2 linked regions of the Candidatus Scalindua japonica genome follow. Each later gene encodes a partner of the first gene's protein in a complex. Links are inferred from orthologs where the notes say so. Each region holds a gene or a part of one and is shown on either strand. Other genes may lie near its edges.

The links. Proteins that work in one complex are often made in the same cells at the same time.
Region 2: the proteins of hisH (region 1) and hisF are in contact, whole or in part, in a crystal structure (PDB 6RU0), measured with the Thermotoga maritima proteins. The link is inferred for Candidatus Scalindua japonica from one-to-one orthologs. Residues at the interface, in WP_004080484.1 of Thermotoga maritima: Asn15, Arg18, Arg22, Arg117, Leu118, Pro119, His120, Met121, Gly122, Trp123, Asn124, Asn134, Gly135, Tyr136, Tyr138, Val140, Tyr158, Glu180, Lys181, Ser182, Ser183, Lys184, Ile185; in WP_004080486.1 of Thermotoga maritima: Met1, Leu2, Ala3, Arg5, Ser40, Glu41, Asp45, Glu46, Ala70, Glu71, Ile73, Asp74, Ile75, Pro76, Phe77, Asp98, Lys99, Ser122, Gln123, Glu161, Thr195, Leu196, Asn247, Arg249, Glu251.

What each region holds. Positions count from the first base shown.
Region 1 is NZ_BAOS01000043.1:65,474-73,303, reverse strand. Bases 2,485-5,394 are described here. They hold hisH (imidazole glycerol phosphate synthase subunit HisH), read right to left. Parts: upstream 4,321-5,394; coding sequence 3,649-4,320; downstream 2,485-3,648. Other genes in these bases: SCALIN_RS19970 (prepilin peptidase), read right to left, coding at 5,149-5,394; SCALIN_RS19975 (OmpA/MotB family protein), read right to left, coding at 4,320-4,991; fusA (elongation factor G), read right to left, coding at 2,485-3,606. In the rest of the region: SCALIN_RS19990 (cytochrome D1 domain-containing protein), read right to left, coding at 1-733; more of fusA, read right to left, coding at 1,546-2,484; more of SCALIN_RS19970, read right to left, coding at 5,395-5,748; single-stranded-DNA-specific exonuclease RecJ, read right to left, coding at 6,073-7,830. UniProt on the Escherichia coli protein: IGPS catalyzes the conversion of PRFAR and glutamine to IGP, AICAR and glutamate. The HisH subunit catalyzes the hydrolysis of glutamine to glutamate and ammonia as part of the synthesis of IGP and AICAR.
Region 2 is NZ_BAOS01000005.1:304,186-309,576, reverse strand. Bases 2,461-5,391 are described here. They hold hisF (imidazole glycerol phosphate synthase subunit HisF), read right to left. Parts: upstream 4,340-5,391; coding sequence 3,581-4,339; downstream 2,461-3,580. Other genes in these bases: thiS (sulfur carrier protein ThiS), read right to left, coding at 5,253-5,391; SCALIN_RS05805 (thiazole synthase), read right to left, coding at 4,478-5,248; SCALIN_RS05815 (hypothetical protein), read right to left, coding at 2,461-3,251. Outside these bases: SCALIN_RS05825 (NADH-quinone oxidoreductase subunit NuoF), read right to left, coding at 1-660; SCALIN_RS05820 (NADH-quinone oxidoreductase subunit NuoE family protein), read right to left, coding at 801-1,313; more of SCALIN_RS05815, read right to left, coding at 1,644-2,460.

The DNA of each region.
Region 1 (7,830 bases):
CTGCAACTGTATCAGGCTTTTTCATCCAGAGGTCTATCATAGTTGCCTTGCCATCCCTGCCTATGGAATAGACGTATCTTCCTGACATTGACATCCTGACAATGTGTACCGCATAACCTGAATCAATCGTGCTCACTACTTCTTTGGTGTCACCATCAATAATTGCTATCTGACCGGCATCGCGCAGAATAACGGCAAACATATTATCAACATCTCGATCGTGCTCCGGTTTAGTTGGGCGTTCTTCCGGTGGAATTATCACTTTCCAACTGCCTTTAACCTTCTTCATATCCCACTGAGGCGGAACAGGTGGTTCGTTCTGAATATACTTTACCAGGAGATCTGTCTCTTCCCTGGTAATAGTACCCATTTTCCCCCAACCAGGCATTCCACCACCAGTCCCAAACCATATGAAATCTCTGAGCTTTTTATTTCCCTTTCGTTTCATTTGATTTGGTGTCAGATCCGGCCCAGTGGCCCCTTTTCTTAAAACACCGTGACAACCAGCACAGCGATCAAAATAAATCACCCTGCATTTTTCAAACTCTTCAGGAGTCAGGACAAACTCCGTCTCCGATGCGACCTCTGTAGCAGCTTTTGTCACCTTCTCTACAACTTTTTTTAACTCCTTGACAACCGGGTTTGGCTTAGCTGCCTCCTCATTGGCTTCCACCTGTGTACCACCTGCCATAAAAGCAACGACTAACATTAATGCAATTAACAATTCTCGCATAACTTTCACCTCCATGAAATTGGCTTTGATAAAATCATTTTTTCGCTAGAGTCTGCACTTTCCCTTTTGTCTTTAATTCCTTTTCAGCAAAAATAGAACTGCACACATCAATTGGACCAACTGAAACTACTATCATCTAAATTTCTTTTTCAACAAATTTAACTAAAACATCTTCCATCAATGAAAGATTTTACACTCCTCCCTTCATAGTCACAGTATCATAGTTTCTAAAAAAGAAAAAATATTATATTAATTTATAAACTACGTTTTATAGACTTATCAGTATAAACGATATTAAATACCTGTAATCCCAACGCATTCACTATACAAGGCATCATTTGATCGGGTCAACTGCCACCAATGACCTGTTATGTAAATATTCCCCAATAACATATTGTAAGAACTACCATGAAATGATTTCATAAATGATACTGTATTTTATATTACTATCTGAATTATATAAAATACGCCACACATTTAAAAGGATTGAATTTGTATAAGTGAGCAAAATATATACCGTTTACAAGGCAAGCTGTCGAGACAACCCAAGTTTCTGCATCCCATAGACATATGCAAATTTTCTCTATAAAAAACAAGCAACTTGATTATCACTTCTTTTCTTTCTTTTGACAATCTGTAAATTCATATTGTAATTCAGGAAAAAAAGAACAATTTATCGGAATTTAACAGGTTACACAGAAGTACTTAATTCACAAAGACCCATATATTGCTTATCAAGGAACCAACCATGGATTACAAAATTATCAAAATACTTTTTCCAGAACTCTCTGTTAAAAACAACCTTTCCTCTTTTAATCCACCTTTTCAGTTTCCTTCTTTGACTGCTCAATAATTGGCGGAACAAGGTGCGATGGAACAACATCATAATGCGAAAACTCCATCGTATAAGAACCCCTGCCACCTGTCATTGATTTCAGTTCGGTTTCGTAGTTTTTAATCTCCTCCATAGGAATGCTTGCCTGAACAACCTGAAGGTCTCCAAAAGAGTCCATACCCTGCACCCGACCTCTCCTGGAAGAGAGATTACCTGTAATATCACCCATAAACTCAGAAGGAATAGTTACCTGTATGTTAACCACAGGTTCCAGTAAAACGGGTTTCGCATCGTTAAATGCGAGCTGAAATGCCTTTGATGCCGCGATCTTAAATGCAGCTTCGGAAGAGTCAACATTATGAAAAGTACCGTCGTATAGTTCAACTTTGACGTCTACTATCGGATTATTACTCAGGATCCCCTTTGCTATTGTTTCCCTTAACCCCTTTTCCACCGCCGGAATATATTGAGAAGGTATTGCTCCACCAACAATCTTACTTACATATTCAAAACCGCCACCCCTCTCCAGAGGTTCTATACGCAAATATACCTCTCCGTACTGCCCCTTGCCCCCCGTCTGCTTTTTATGTTTATATTGTGCGCTTGCTTTTGTAGTAATCGTCTCTTTATGAGGGATTTTTGGTTGTCGCGACTCTACATCAATGTCATAACGGCTCTTTAATCTACTAAGGATAACATCCAGGTGTAGATTACTCATCCCCGTAACAACTAATTCATGCGTTTGAACATCTCTCGACACCTTAAATGTACTGTCTTCAGCCACCAACCTGTTTAGAGTCTCACTTATCTTTTGTTCCGCCCCGCGGCTTTTAGGTTCAATAGCCAGAGAAGCCATTGGTTTCGGAAATTTGATATCATCAAACTTCACGATAGCATCAGGATCACATAATGTGTCTGAAACCGATATATCTTCGATTTTTGATATTGTAACAATGTCACCCGGTATCGATCTTTCTATTTCCTGCTGCTCTTTTCCGAAAGTCCTGAACATATGTCCAATTTTTTCATTCTTCTTTGAACGTGTGTTATAGATTTCAGGATGGCCTTCCAGAACGCCTGAATATATTCTAAAAAAACTAAGTTTGCCAACGAATGGATCTGTAATAGACTTAAACACCTGCGCGCTGAAAGGAGCACTTTTTGAAACCTCTATCTCCTTTTCCTCTTCTGATACTTCACCCCCACTCACACTCGAGCACTTACAAGTCAAACATTTTTCCGGAGAAGGTGTATATTCCGCAATCACATCTACAATACCCTCGACACCAATCCCCTCCTTGTTCTCGCAACATAAAACAGGCACAATACTACCTGAAGCAATTGCCGTACTCAAACATCCCTGAAGTGTTTCCAGTTTTATTTCCTTTCCGTCTAAATACTGTTCCAATTGTTCATCACATACTGACACAATACCTTCTACCAGCTTCTCACGGTTCTCAACAACATCACCAATCACTCCATCCGGAACTTCATCAGACTGGTTTAATATATCCACCACTCCTTTGAAGTCAGGCCCATGTCCTATAGGTAACATTAACGGAAGACACTCTTCTCCAAACGAACTTTGAATAGAATCAAGAAGTGCAGGAAAGTCAATATTTTCACCATCCATCTTTGTAATTACGACTACCCTGGCAAGTCCTTCATCACTGGCAATATCCCACATTTTCTGTGTGTTTACCTGTATACCACTTGTTGCGGCAACTACTACCACTGCAGTTTCTACTGCATTTAAAGCACCTATTGCACCACCTATAAAATCCGGATACCCGGGCGTATCAATTACATTAATCTCTTTACCATGCCAATTACAATGAAGTACTGAAGAATCAATGGTGGTCTTTCTCTCTTTTTCTTCCGAATCAAAATCGGACACAGAAGTGCCATCATCAACGCTACCTAAACGGGTGGTAGCTCCTGCCTTAAACAGAATACCTTCAATCAGAGAAGTCTTTCCCGACGCACCATGCCCAACAAATGCCACGTTTCTAATATCTTTCGTTTCATATTGCCCCATTGTCGCCTCCTTAGAGAGTTCACTATTATCAATTCCTACAATTTATAATTCACCAAAATTCCTGAGAATTGCCAATCCGTATTGCTGACTCTTCTCAGGATGAAATTGCGTTGCAAATATATTGTCAATTGATATCATGGATACAAATGCGGCGCCATAGTCTGTTTCCGTAGCAACAACATCCTTTCTGTCAGGAACCACAAAATAAGAGTGTACAAAGTACATATATGGATCAGCCGGTAAACCTTTTAAAAGAGGCACTTCCTTTCTGGCCTGTATTGTATTCCAGCCCATATGAGGTATTTTCAGTCTCTGGTTATTTACAACAGGCAACCCGCCAAATACCTCTTTCTGCCCGTTCTCATTATTTACATTCAACCTGTCAGCGTTAAACCTGACTACCTCACCGGAAATTATATCCAGACCTTCATGTACTCCATCCTCATAACTTCTTGAAAAAAGCAGGTGAAGCCCAAGACAGATCCCCAGAAAGAGTTTGTTTTGTTTTATATGGCTTCTTATCGGCCCAATTAAATTTCTTTCCTGTAAACCATCTATCGCGTCCTTAAAGGCCCCAACACCCGGCAATACAATTTTATCAGCGTTTTCTATAATTTCAGCTTTATCAGTTACAACAGCATCAAAGCCGACCTTTTCAAACGCCTTCCCTACACTCCGCAAATTACCCATTCCATAGTCAATTATAGCTATCATCATTTTGATAATACAACAATCTCCACCCGTCGGTTTTTCTTTTTACCGCTCTTATTTTTATTGCTGGCCACAGGTTGATACTTTCCGAAACCTGCAAGATATAGTTTCTGAGGGTCCAAATGACAAGTATCTATCAGGTAATGAAGCACCGTCGCAGCCCTCTTTGCGGAAAGTTCCCAATTGGAATTATAGACTTGTTTTGTGCGCTTAATTGGATCACTATCCGTATGCCCCTCAATCCTGATAGTCTCATTTGGAAAATCTTTTTTAATGACAGAACATACTTTAGTTAAACTAGTTTTTGCAGATTCCTTCAGCTTAGTCTGTCCTGAATTAAATAAAACAGAAGACGGCATGACTACGGAAATATGCCCGTCCTTAACCTTTACACTTGCACCCGTCCCTCCCAGTCTTTGTGACATGCTTCGTCTTGTATTTTCCAGCCTGTTTTTTTCTGCAATCAGTCTTGCATTTTCTCCCTTACTTGCAGAGAATTGACTACTCAAACTATTATTTTGACTACTTAACCTGTTGTTTTCATTTTGTAACTCATCTATTCTCTGAGTCATCAAGGTTTTTTCTTCCCGGAGACTCGTCAACTCCGCACATCCTGCAAAAAGCACGATCAACGACAAAAAGAAACATTTTACAAATCCTGACTTTAAACTCATAAACACCTCCATTCTCTAAAATTAATATCTCATATTTAATAAATGTCGGTAAGAAACCAGACCTACGAGGGAAAAAATGATGTTATTGCATGGCGGGTTTCCCCGCCTGAATAGCGAAGTCTGGCAGGTTACTCGCTGACTTTGAAATTCCCACGCATTAGAATAAATATAAAAAAAGGTTTATATAAACATCCAGATAATTATCAATAATATCAGCAGAAATATCTTTAAACAGTAAACATATGAATGCTGCCAGTGATAAAAACGGACCATAGGGAATCATCTTACCCTTCTTCGAAATAAGCCTGGGTATACCAAACAATAATCCAAATAAAGGGGCTAAAAAAAATGTTGCAACACCTAGTTTCCATCCTAAAAAACCACCTATAACACCCATAAGCTTTACATCACCAAAACCCATCGCATCCTTTTTTAATACCAGTTTACCTATAACACCACAAAGGAAAATCATTCCTCCGGAAACAAAAATCCCTATCATAGATACCTGCAGCGAGTTCATCCATTGGTTGGCACTATTATCAAAAAACCCCAATGCACTATTCAAATTAAGACACCCCGTACACAGAAGACCTGCTATCGGGGCCAGGATCAACCCTGTATACGTAATTTCATTTGGTATGATATAAAACTTGAAATCTATAAACGAACCAACAATAAGAAGGCAGCAAAAGATCAGGTAAAAGATATAAGCACAAATCAAACCGCCTTTTACTATTAGAACACTATGGAATAGCAAAAGGAATACAACACCTGTTATCACCTCTATTATAGGATATAATGCTGAAATCTTATGCTGACAATGTCTGCATTTACCTCTGAGAAACAGATAGCTTAAAACAGGAATATTATCATACCATATTATACGTTTACTACAATTAACGCATTTAGAACCCGGCCACAACAATGAGGTCCTATCGGGGATTCTACAAATACAAACATTTAAGAAACTTCCGATAACGAGCCCAATGCCGAAAACCCATATTTGAATTATAATTCCCTGTAAACTTAAGTATTCCACTTTCTGAATTGTGTGTTATATTAATAAAACGTTATTCCGTTTTCAAGGAGAAATATCTTTGAGCTCAAGCTCTATATTCTCACCATTCATCATATTATTATTGTTATACAGCCGGTTTGTCTCTTTCCTGTATGGATGCCTGAGTACATATGCAATTGAACAATTTCCATTGTTTTGCTTAAGGACATCTATTTTATCCCCCAATCCAAACCCGACTGTTTTGAATGAAACGTCTCCTTGTCGAACATAGAAACCCAAATGTTTACCATTGACTCCAAAACGACGTATTTGGCCGACAGCCTTTACATTCCTGGTAGCAAACACAGGAACCTGATTACCTTCTCCATGGGGAAACAGACATTGCATTTCTTTGAATAAAGAATTCGAAATTGACGACAATCTAACCTCCATGTCTATATTCAGCGTAGGGGACAACCATTCCCCCTGCATCTGCTCTGCTGAAACTGCATTGAATATTTCCCTGAATACAGAAATATCCTTTTTTAATATTCTTAATCCCGCAGCTTGCGCATGTCCTCCAAATGATATCAGTAGCTTCCTGTCTGAGAAATATTCCTGGCATTTTACCAGTGCGTTATATAGATTGAAATCAGGTACAGATCGAGCAGACCCGTGCCCCATCTCACCATCAATCGCAATTATAATAACCGGCCTGTAGAATTCTGATGCAAGCCTGGATGCAACGACACCGACAACTCCCTGATGCCAGCCGTCATCAGATATTATTATTGCCATTTCCGAATTGACATCCACATCATTTAATATCATCTTCCTTGCCGATATTAATATTTCACTTTGTATTTTTTGCCTTCTCTTATTTTCGCTTTCCAGATATTCAGCAAGTTCCTTTGCTTCATTTTCGCACTTTGCAGTCAACAACTCTACACCTTTTTTTGCATTTCCCACTCTACCGGCAGCATTAATTCTTGGCCCTAAATTAAAGCCTACATGATTTGAATGAATTGTTTTGTCTTTTAGCCCCGCAATCTCTTTTAATGCTTTAATTCCGGGATTGCTAGAATTTTCCAGAGAACTAAGACCGTATTTTGCTAATATCCTGTTTTCCTGTTTTAAAGGGACTACATCTGCAATTGTACCTAGAGCGGTTAACCCTATCGCATCCATCAGAAAATCTCTAAACTCAATCGCAACCTTCTTATTCGGTGTTTCTGACTGACGCTCCTTTTTATGTCCATTCATATCATCAGGACGGACCGTGGAATGGTCAGTACGAGTAGAAGCCATTTGTCCTAATGCCCATGCAAGCATAAAAGCGACTCCAACACCGGCAAGCTCTCTGAAAGGATAATTTGATGTTATCAGTTTAGGGTTAATAAGTCCGAAAGCATCATCACAGCCACAAGACACCGGGTTCACTGCGTCAGCATTTTTTCCACTATCAGGCGATTTGTCACCTGGCTCATGGTGGTCAGTGATTATAAGATCAATACCTTTTCGTCTGGCAACTTTAGCCTCATCAAAAGAATTAACACCACAATCAACCGTGATAATAACCTTTGTTCCCATTTCGCTTAACTTCTCGATTGCCTCAACACTTAAACCATAGCCCTCTTCTAAACGATCAGGTATGTAATAATCTATTGTTGATTCATGATTCCAATATAATCCGGAAAGTGTCTCAAGACACTGCACCATCAATGCTGTAGCAGAAATACCATCAACATCATAATCACCATACACTGTGATTTTTTCACCCTTGCTTAATGCATCAATAATCCTCTCGCTTGATTTTTTAATATCAGGCAATAACATTGGATC
Region 2 (5,391 bases), on another replicon or contig:
AAATGAATATGCGGCAATCAACATACCTTCAATCACATTATGGGGGTCTCCTTCCAGGAGTGATCGGTCCATAAACGCACCTGGGTCACCTTCATCACCGTTACAAATCAGATATTTTATGTCTCCTTCAGATTGTTTTGCAAAATTCCATTTAACATGTGTTGGGAATCCGGCGCCACCTCGTCCTCTAATACATGAAATCTTGACTTCCTCAATAACCTGTTCAGGCGTCATATCCGCTAAAATTTTCTTTATCGCCTTATATCCATCTCTTGCCTGGTATTCTGAAATCGAAGTGGGGTCAAGATATCCAACATTTCGAAGGGCTATTCTTGTTTGATGTGCCAGATATCGCCATTTGTCCAGATCCTGGTTGTCTGGCGAGAATATCAGCTGGTCTTCTGGTAGATCTCCCTCTCCTTTATGGAATTTTATGATTGACGGAACTGTTTTTTTTGTGACGTTACCGTATATGTGTCTATTACCATTACCATCATTTATTTCGGTGATTACTTCCTGATGACACATACCGACACAACCGACGGTTCTGATATTCATTTCGGGAGCATGCTTCCGGAAAGCCTCGATTACTTCCTTTGAGCCAGCCGCAATTCCGCAAGTCCCTTCTCCAACAATTACGTTAAGATTATTAGCTTCCATTGTTCAATTCTCAATAAATTATCGGTTAAACCACCAGCTATACTGATGGGATTAGATAAAAGCTATGTCGCTCAAAGCGAAAAAAGATAAATAAATATATCCTGTCTGTATTCTGTTTTATTCTCTCAATCTTTCAGCTACTATATATTGGCCACAATTTCTTCGTTCTTTTTGGCGTGTTTTTTCAATGCCCTTTGAGCGTTTGCGCCAGTAAGGTTTCCGGAGACTTCGTCAGCTATTACCAGTACCGGGGCCTGACTGCAGCATCCAATGCAGGCAACTTGCTCTATCGTGTAACTTCCATTTTCAGCGGTATCCTGTTCCTCATCAGTAATATTGAGGATGTGGCGTAAGGAAGTATCCAATCTGTCTGCACCTGTAACGTGACAGGCAGTGCCGTGGCAAATTCTTATCATGTGTCGTCCGACCGGTTTTAATCTGAATTGAGAATAGAAGGTAGCTACACCGTAAACCTGACTGCCTGAAATATCGGAGTTTTGAATTATCAGGTCCATTGCAACTCTTGGCAGATAACCATATTTTGATTGTACTGCCTGTAACAGGGGAACGGTCGAAGAAGAATCACTACCAATCTTATTTATCCAGTCCAATACAACTTCAGGTTCTACTTTAGCTTCCAGTGATTGACTCATTTCAAGTGTTTATTATTTTTATGTTAAAATTTTGTACGAAGGAACATGATAAAATAAATAGCCTGAAAATACAACCATTTTTTTATCATAAAATTCAAAAATGCCTAAAGTTTGAAATAAGCTAAAGTTGTGAAAAAAATTTTTTCCTTTAGAGCCTCCGCATAAACTCGCACGAAAAGCGCTTGATGCAAAAATTTTTTTCAATCGTACTTCAAAATTACGTTAAAAGAAGACAGTATAAAACTGCACAGCACCAACAATGGAGATAATTTGCAAATTTGAAAACACCTCTCCTACGGTTTTTTGTTTTTTACTTTAAAAATCACCAATTTAATTCTGTAACAACAGATGAAAAGCAATCATCGTCTTGTCCAGGTATGCCTGAAACGCAAGATTCCCTCTCTTGCTTAAACGATCATCACCAATATCACACTTCAAGCTCCAGCCGCACCGCTCAACTGAAGGACGACGTGTCATTATTGCCTTGAATCTCTTTGCCATTGGAGGATCTTCCGTGTCTATGTGGGGTAATAACCCAAATGATATATTAATCATCCTGCCAGTTAACGAATTGGGACAACACTCTACCTGATGCAAGCATGTTGAACACACCGGTTCACCATCTGTATCCGTTGGCGCATGGTAAATGAATTTTTCTTTTTCATAACGCATTCCTTTGTAATCCATCTCATGGCCACCATTGCATATTACCACACCATACGGCGTTATCTTCTCCATGCCACGCGGCAAACCATCTGTTATTCCATTCTTGCGCCTTGGATTTAAAGATGCCTTTAATTCTAAGCCGAGTTTGTCCATAAACTTATCTTTCAAATCTCTGCTATCACACGCGCTATCATACAACGCTCTTTTAACCGATTCTTCAATCACCGGATATGTATCAAATACCTTTTCTACATGTGGAAAATATGTCTCTCCATCATGTGTCGGTCCATCCAACACTGCTCTTGCATCCAGAGGCACGCCTTGACGTGGAAAACCTACAATACTTGCTTTGTGCCCCCAATACATCTTTGTTATGGATTTCACGATTGTCCCCGCTCCTTCATCTGCCAATACCCAGTCATGTTCACACTTGTCTCTGTCCTGACAGCGACACCTCTTAGTCAGCTTTGATTGCGACTTCTTCTGCTCCTCCTTACCATCTTCGTCCTTATACTTTACTGTCTCAAACCCTGAATATGCATAATAGTGAGTTGTATCTCCTACTACTTCCTTTTCTATTTTAATCGCACCTGTCTCTATGTTCTCAGTTACCAGCGCAATCTTCATCTTATCCCATAGCCCCCACTCACTCATGATCTGGTCAAATTGCTGCAGTTTACGCTCACTTGGTATATGCCTGCTACAATACTCATCCCTTTCCCCCTTCGGTGCAAATCCACATACTCGCACAAAACTCGGATTACTCTTTAATAACATGGACACTTTTTCCGGCTCGCACGGAAATCCCATTAGAGCTGTACCCAAAAAACTTTTTAACAACGCAAAAAAACATTTTGGCCTCTTACCTCCCAATCGAAATGGCACTACCCCGGGAGATATACTCAGGGGACTTACCATCCGCTGCTTTGATTCAGCCGCTACTTCATAAAGCACATCACCTCTCTTCTCCTTGTCAACTTGCATTGTTGCTCTATTAAACAAAAGCTCCTGTCTTGCATCTTCTTTGCTCTGAGATAATACTACTTGCTTTTGGGGTTGATTTTTCAGCCTCTTTCTCTCTTCTCGTTTATTAAATTCATAAAGTGCATCGTAGTACTCAGCACCGAAATTACGGTGTTTCTCCCAGGGAAAATAATATAAAGCCCGAAACCATTCCGCATCTGGTGTATTAAGCAGTACTTTGTCATCTTCGTGAACAGTGTGAATTAGTAGCGATTTTTGGTTGATTTGAATTTGTGATATTGGTAGCATTCTAGCGTGTCCTTTCTTGTATAGTAGTTTGTGTTATTGTGTGACTTCTATTATACAAGTTGGGCACCGTATTTTGTAATTCTACTATTGGATTTTGTAAATTATTTCACAAAACCCTTTAAAATACGGCTTACTGGCTCGTTGGCACATTATTCTTGTCGCTCCTTTTACAAAATATTGCCTCTAACTCTTTTTATAACTCTTTTACTATCAACATCTTTGTAAGTTTATGCGTCTGCTCTTTAGATACTTTTGTTCATTTAAGGCACTTCAAACTTCAGCCGCAGCTATACTGCACTATTAATTAATTTATTCAAAATCAGAATAATTCATGTTTTTCTCACTATTATTCTTTTATCAGACAAAAAATCCTTTACCGTGGCTATCTCGTACTCCTTAAAATGGAAAATGGATGCAGCCAATGCGGCATCTGCCTTGCCTTTTGTAAATACGTCATAGAAATGATCAAGATTTCCAGCGCCACCGGATGCTATAACTGGTATTTCCAGACTTTCAGATATTGTCCGTGTAAGTTCAAGGTTGAAACCATCTTTGGTACCGTCACAGTCCATACTGGTTAGGAGTATCTCTCCAGCTCCTCTTGATTCTACTTCTTTAGCCCACTCAACCGCATCTTTTCCAGTAGGGGTACGCCCGCCATTTATAAATACTCCCCATCCGTCTCCTTCTCTCTTCGCATCAATGGCGACTACAATGCATTGGCTTCCAAAGCGTTTAGATGCTTTATTTATAAACTCAGGGTCTTTTACCGCAGTAGTGTTTATAGATACTTTATCTGTGCCGGCGTTCAGGAGAGTCCTGATATCATCAATAGTTCTAATTCCACCGCCAACCGTAAGAGGCATAAAAACATTTTCTGCCGTATGCCTTACAACATCAAGTATAATGCCTCTTTTTTCATGTGAGGCGGTAATATCAAGAAAGACCAGTTCATCCGCACCTTGCTGACAGTACAGTTCAGCAATTTCTACAGGATCCCCGGAATCTCTCAAACCTGAAAATTTAGTCCCTTTTACCACTCTGCCATCTTTAACATCAAGGCAGGGTATTATACGTTTGGCTAACATTATCTATTTTATTTCTATGAGAATAAACAGAATAGGTGGCATGGATAAACTCGTTTGTCCATGCTTGTAACACAGTAAATTTATTCAGAGTATGGTAATTATCTGACAGCTTCTAAGATTGTCAATAGGAAATGATTTTTAAAAGTCTTTTAAAGGGCTGCTGGCATTCGCGTACAGTTTCTTTGGTATTCTGCCTGATAAATACGCCAGACGGCCCGACTCACACGCAAGTTTCATCGCTTTGGCCATTTGGACAGGCTCTTTTGCCTGTGCAATCCCCGTATTTAACAATACTCCCACGCAACCAAGTTCCATAGCAGCAGTCACATCTGAAGCGGTTCCCACTCCGGCATCAACTATAACAGGCACGCTCAATGTCTCCAGAATTATCCTTATGTTATTAGGGTTCAGGATTCCCTGACCTGAACCTATAGGCGCTCCCGCCGGCATCACACTTGTCGCTCCGGCGTCTTCAAGGCGTTTTGCTATGATAGGGTCATCAGAGGTATATACAAGTACGGTAAAACCTTCTTTTACCAGCTTTTCAGTGGCTTCTAAAGTGCCAACAGGGTCTGGCAGCAGTGTATCTTTATCGCCTAATACTTCAAGTTTTATTAAGTCAGAAATCCCCAATTCCCTTGCCATAAATGCTGTTCTGATGGCTTCATCTGCTGAAAAACACCCTGCAGTATTGGGAAGGATAGTATATTTTTCTTTATCAATATAATCGAGCAGCGATTCTCCCGGTTTACCTTCAATATTCGCTCTTCTTACCGCTACTGTAATAACCTCTGAACCGCTTGCTTCCAGAGCCTCTTTCATTATGTCTAAGGTCTCATATTTTCCCGTACCAACAAACAATCTTGATTTAAACTCGTATTTGCCAAGTTTGAGAACTGTATCACTCATTTTATTATCCACCACCTACAAAAGTAACTATTTCTAAAATATCATTTTCCACCAGTAATTTCTCACTGAATTGTGTGCGTGGAACTATTTTACGATTTAATTCTACCGCAACATACCTTTCATCCATATCAAAACTTTTCAGC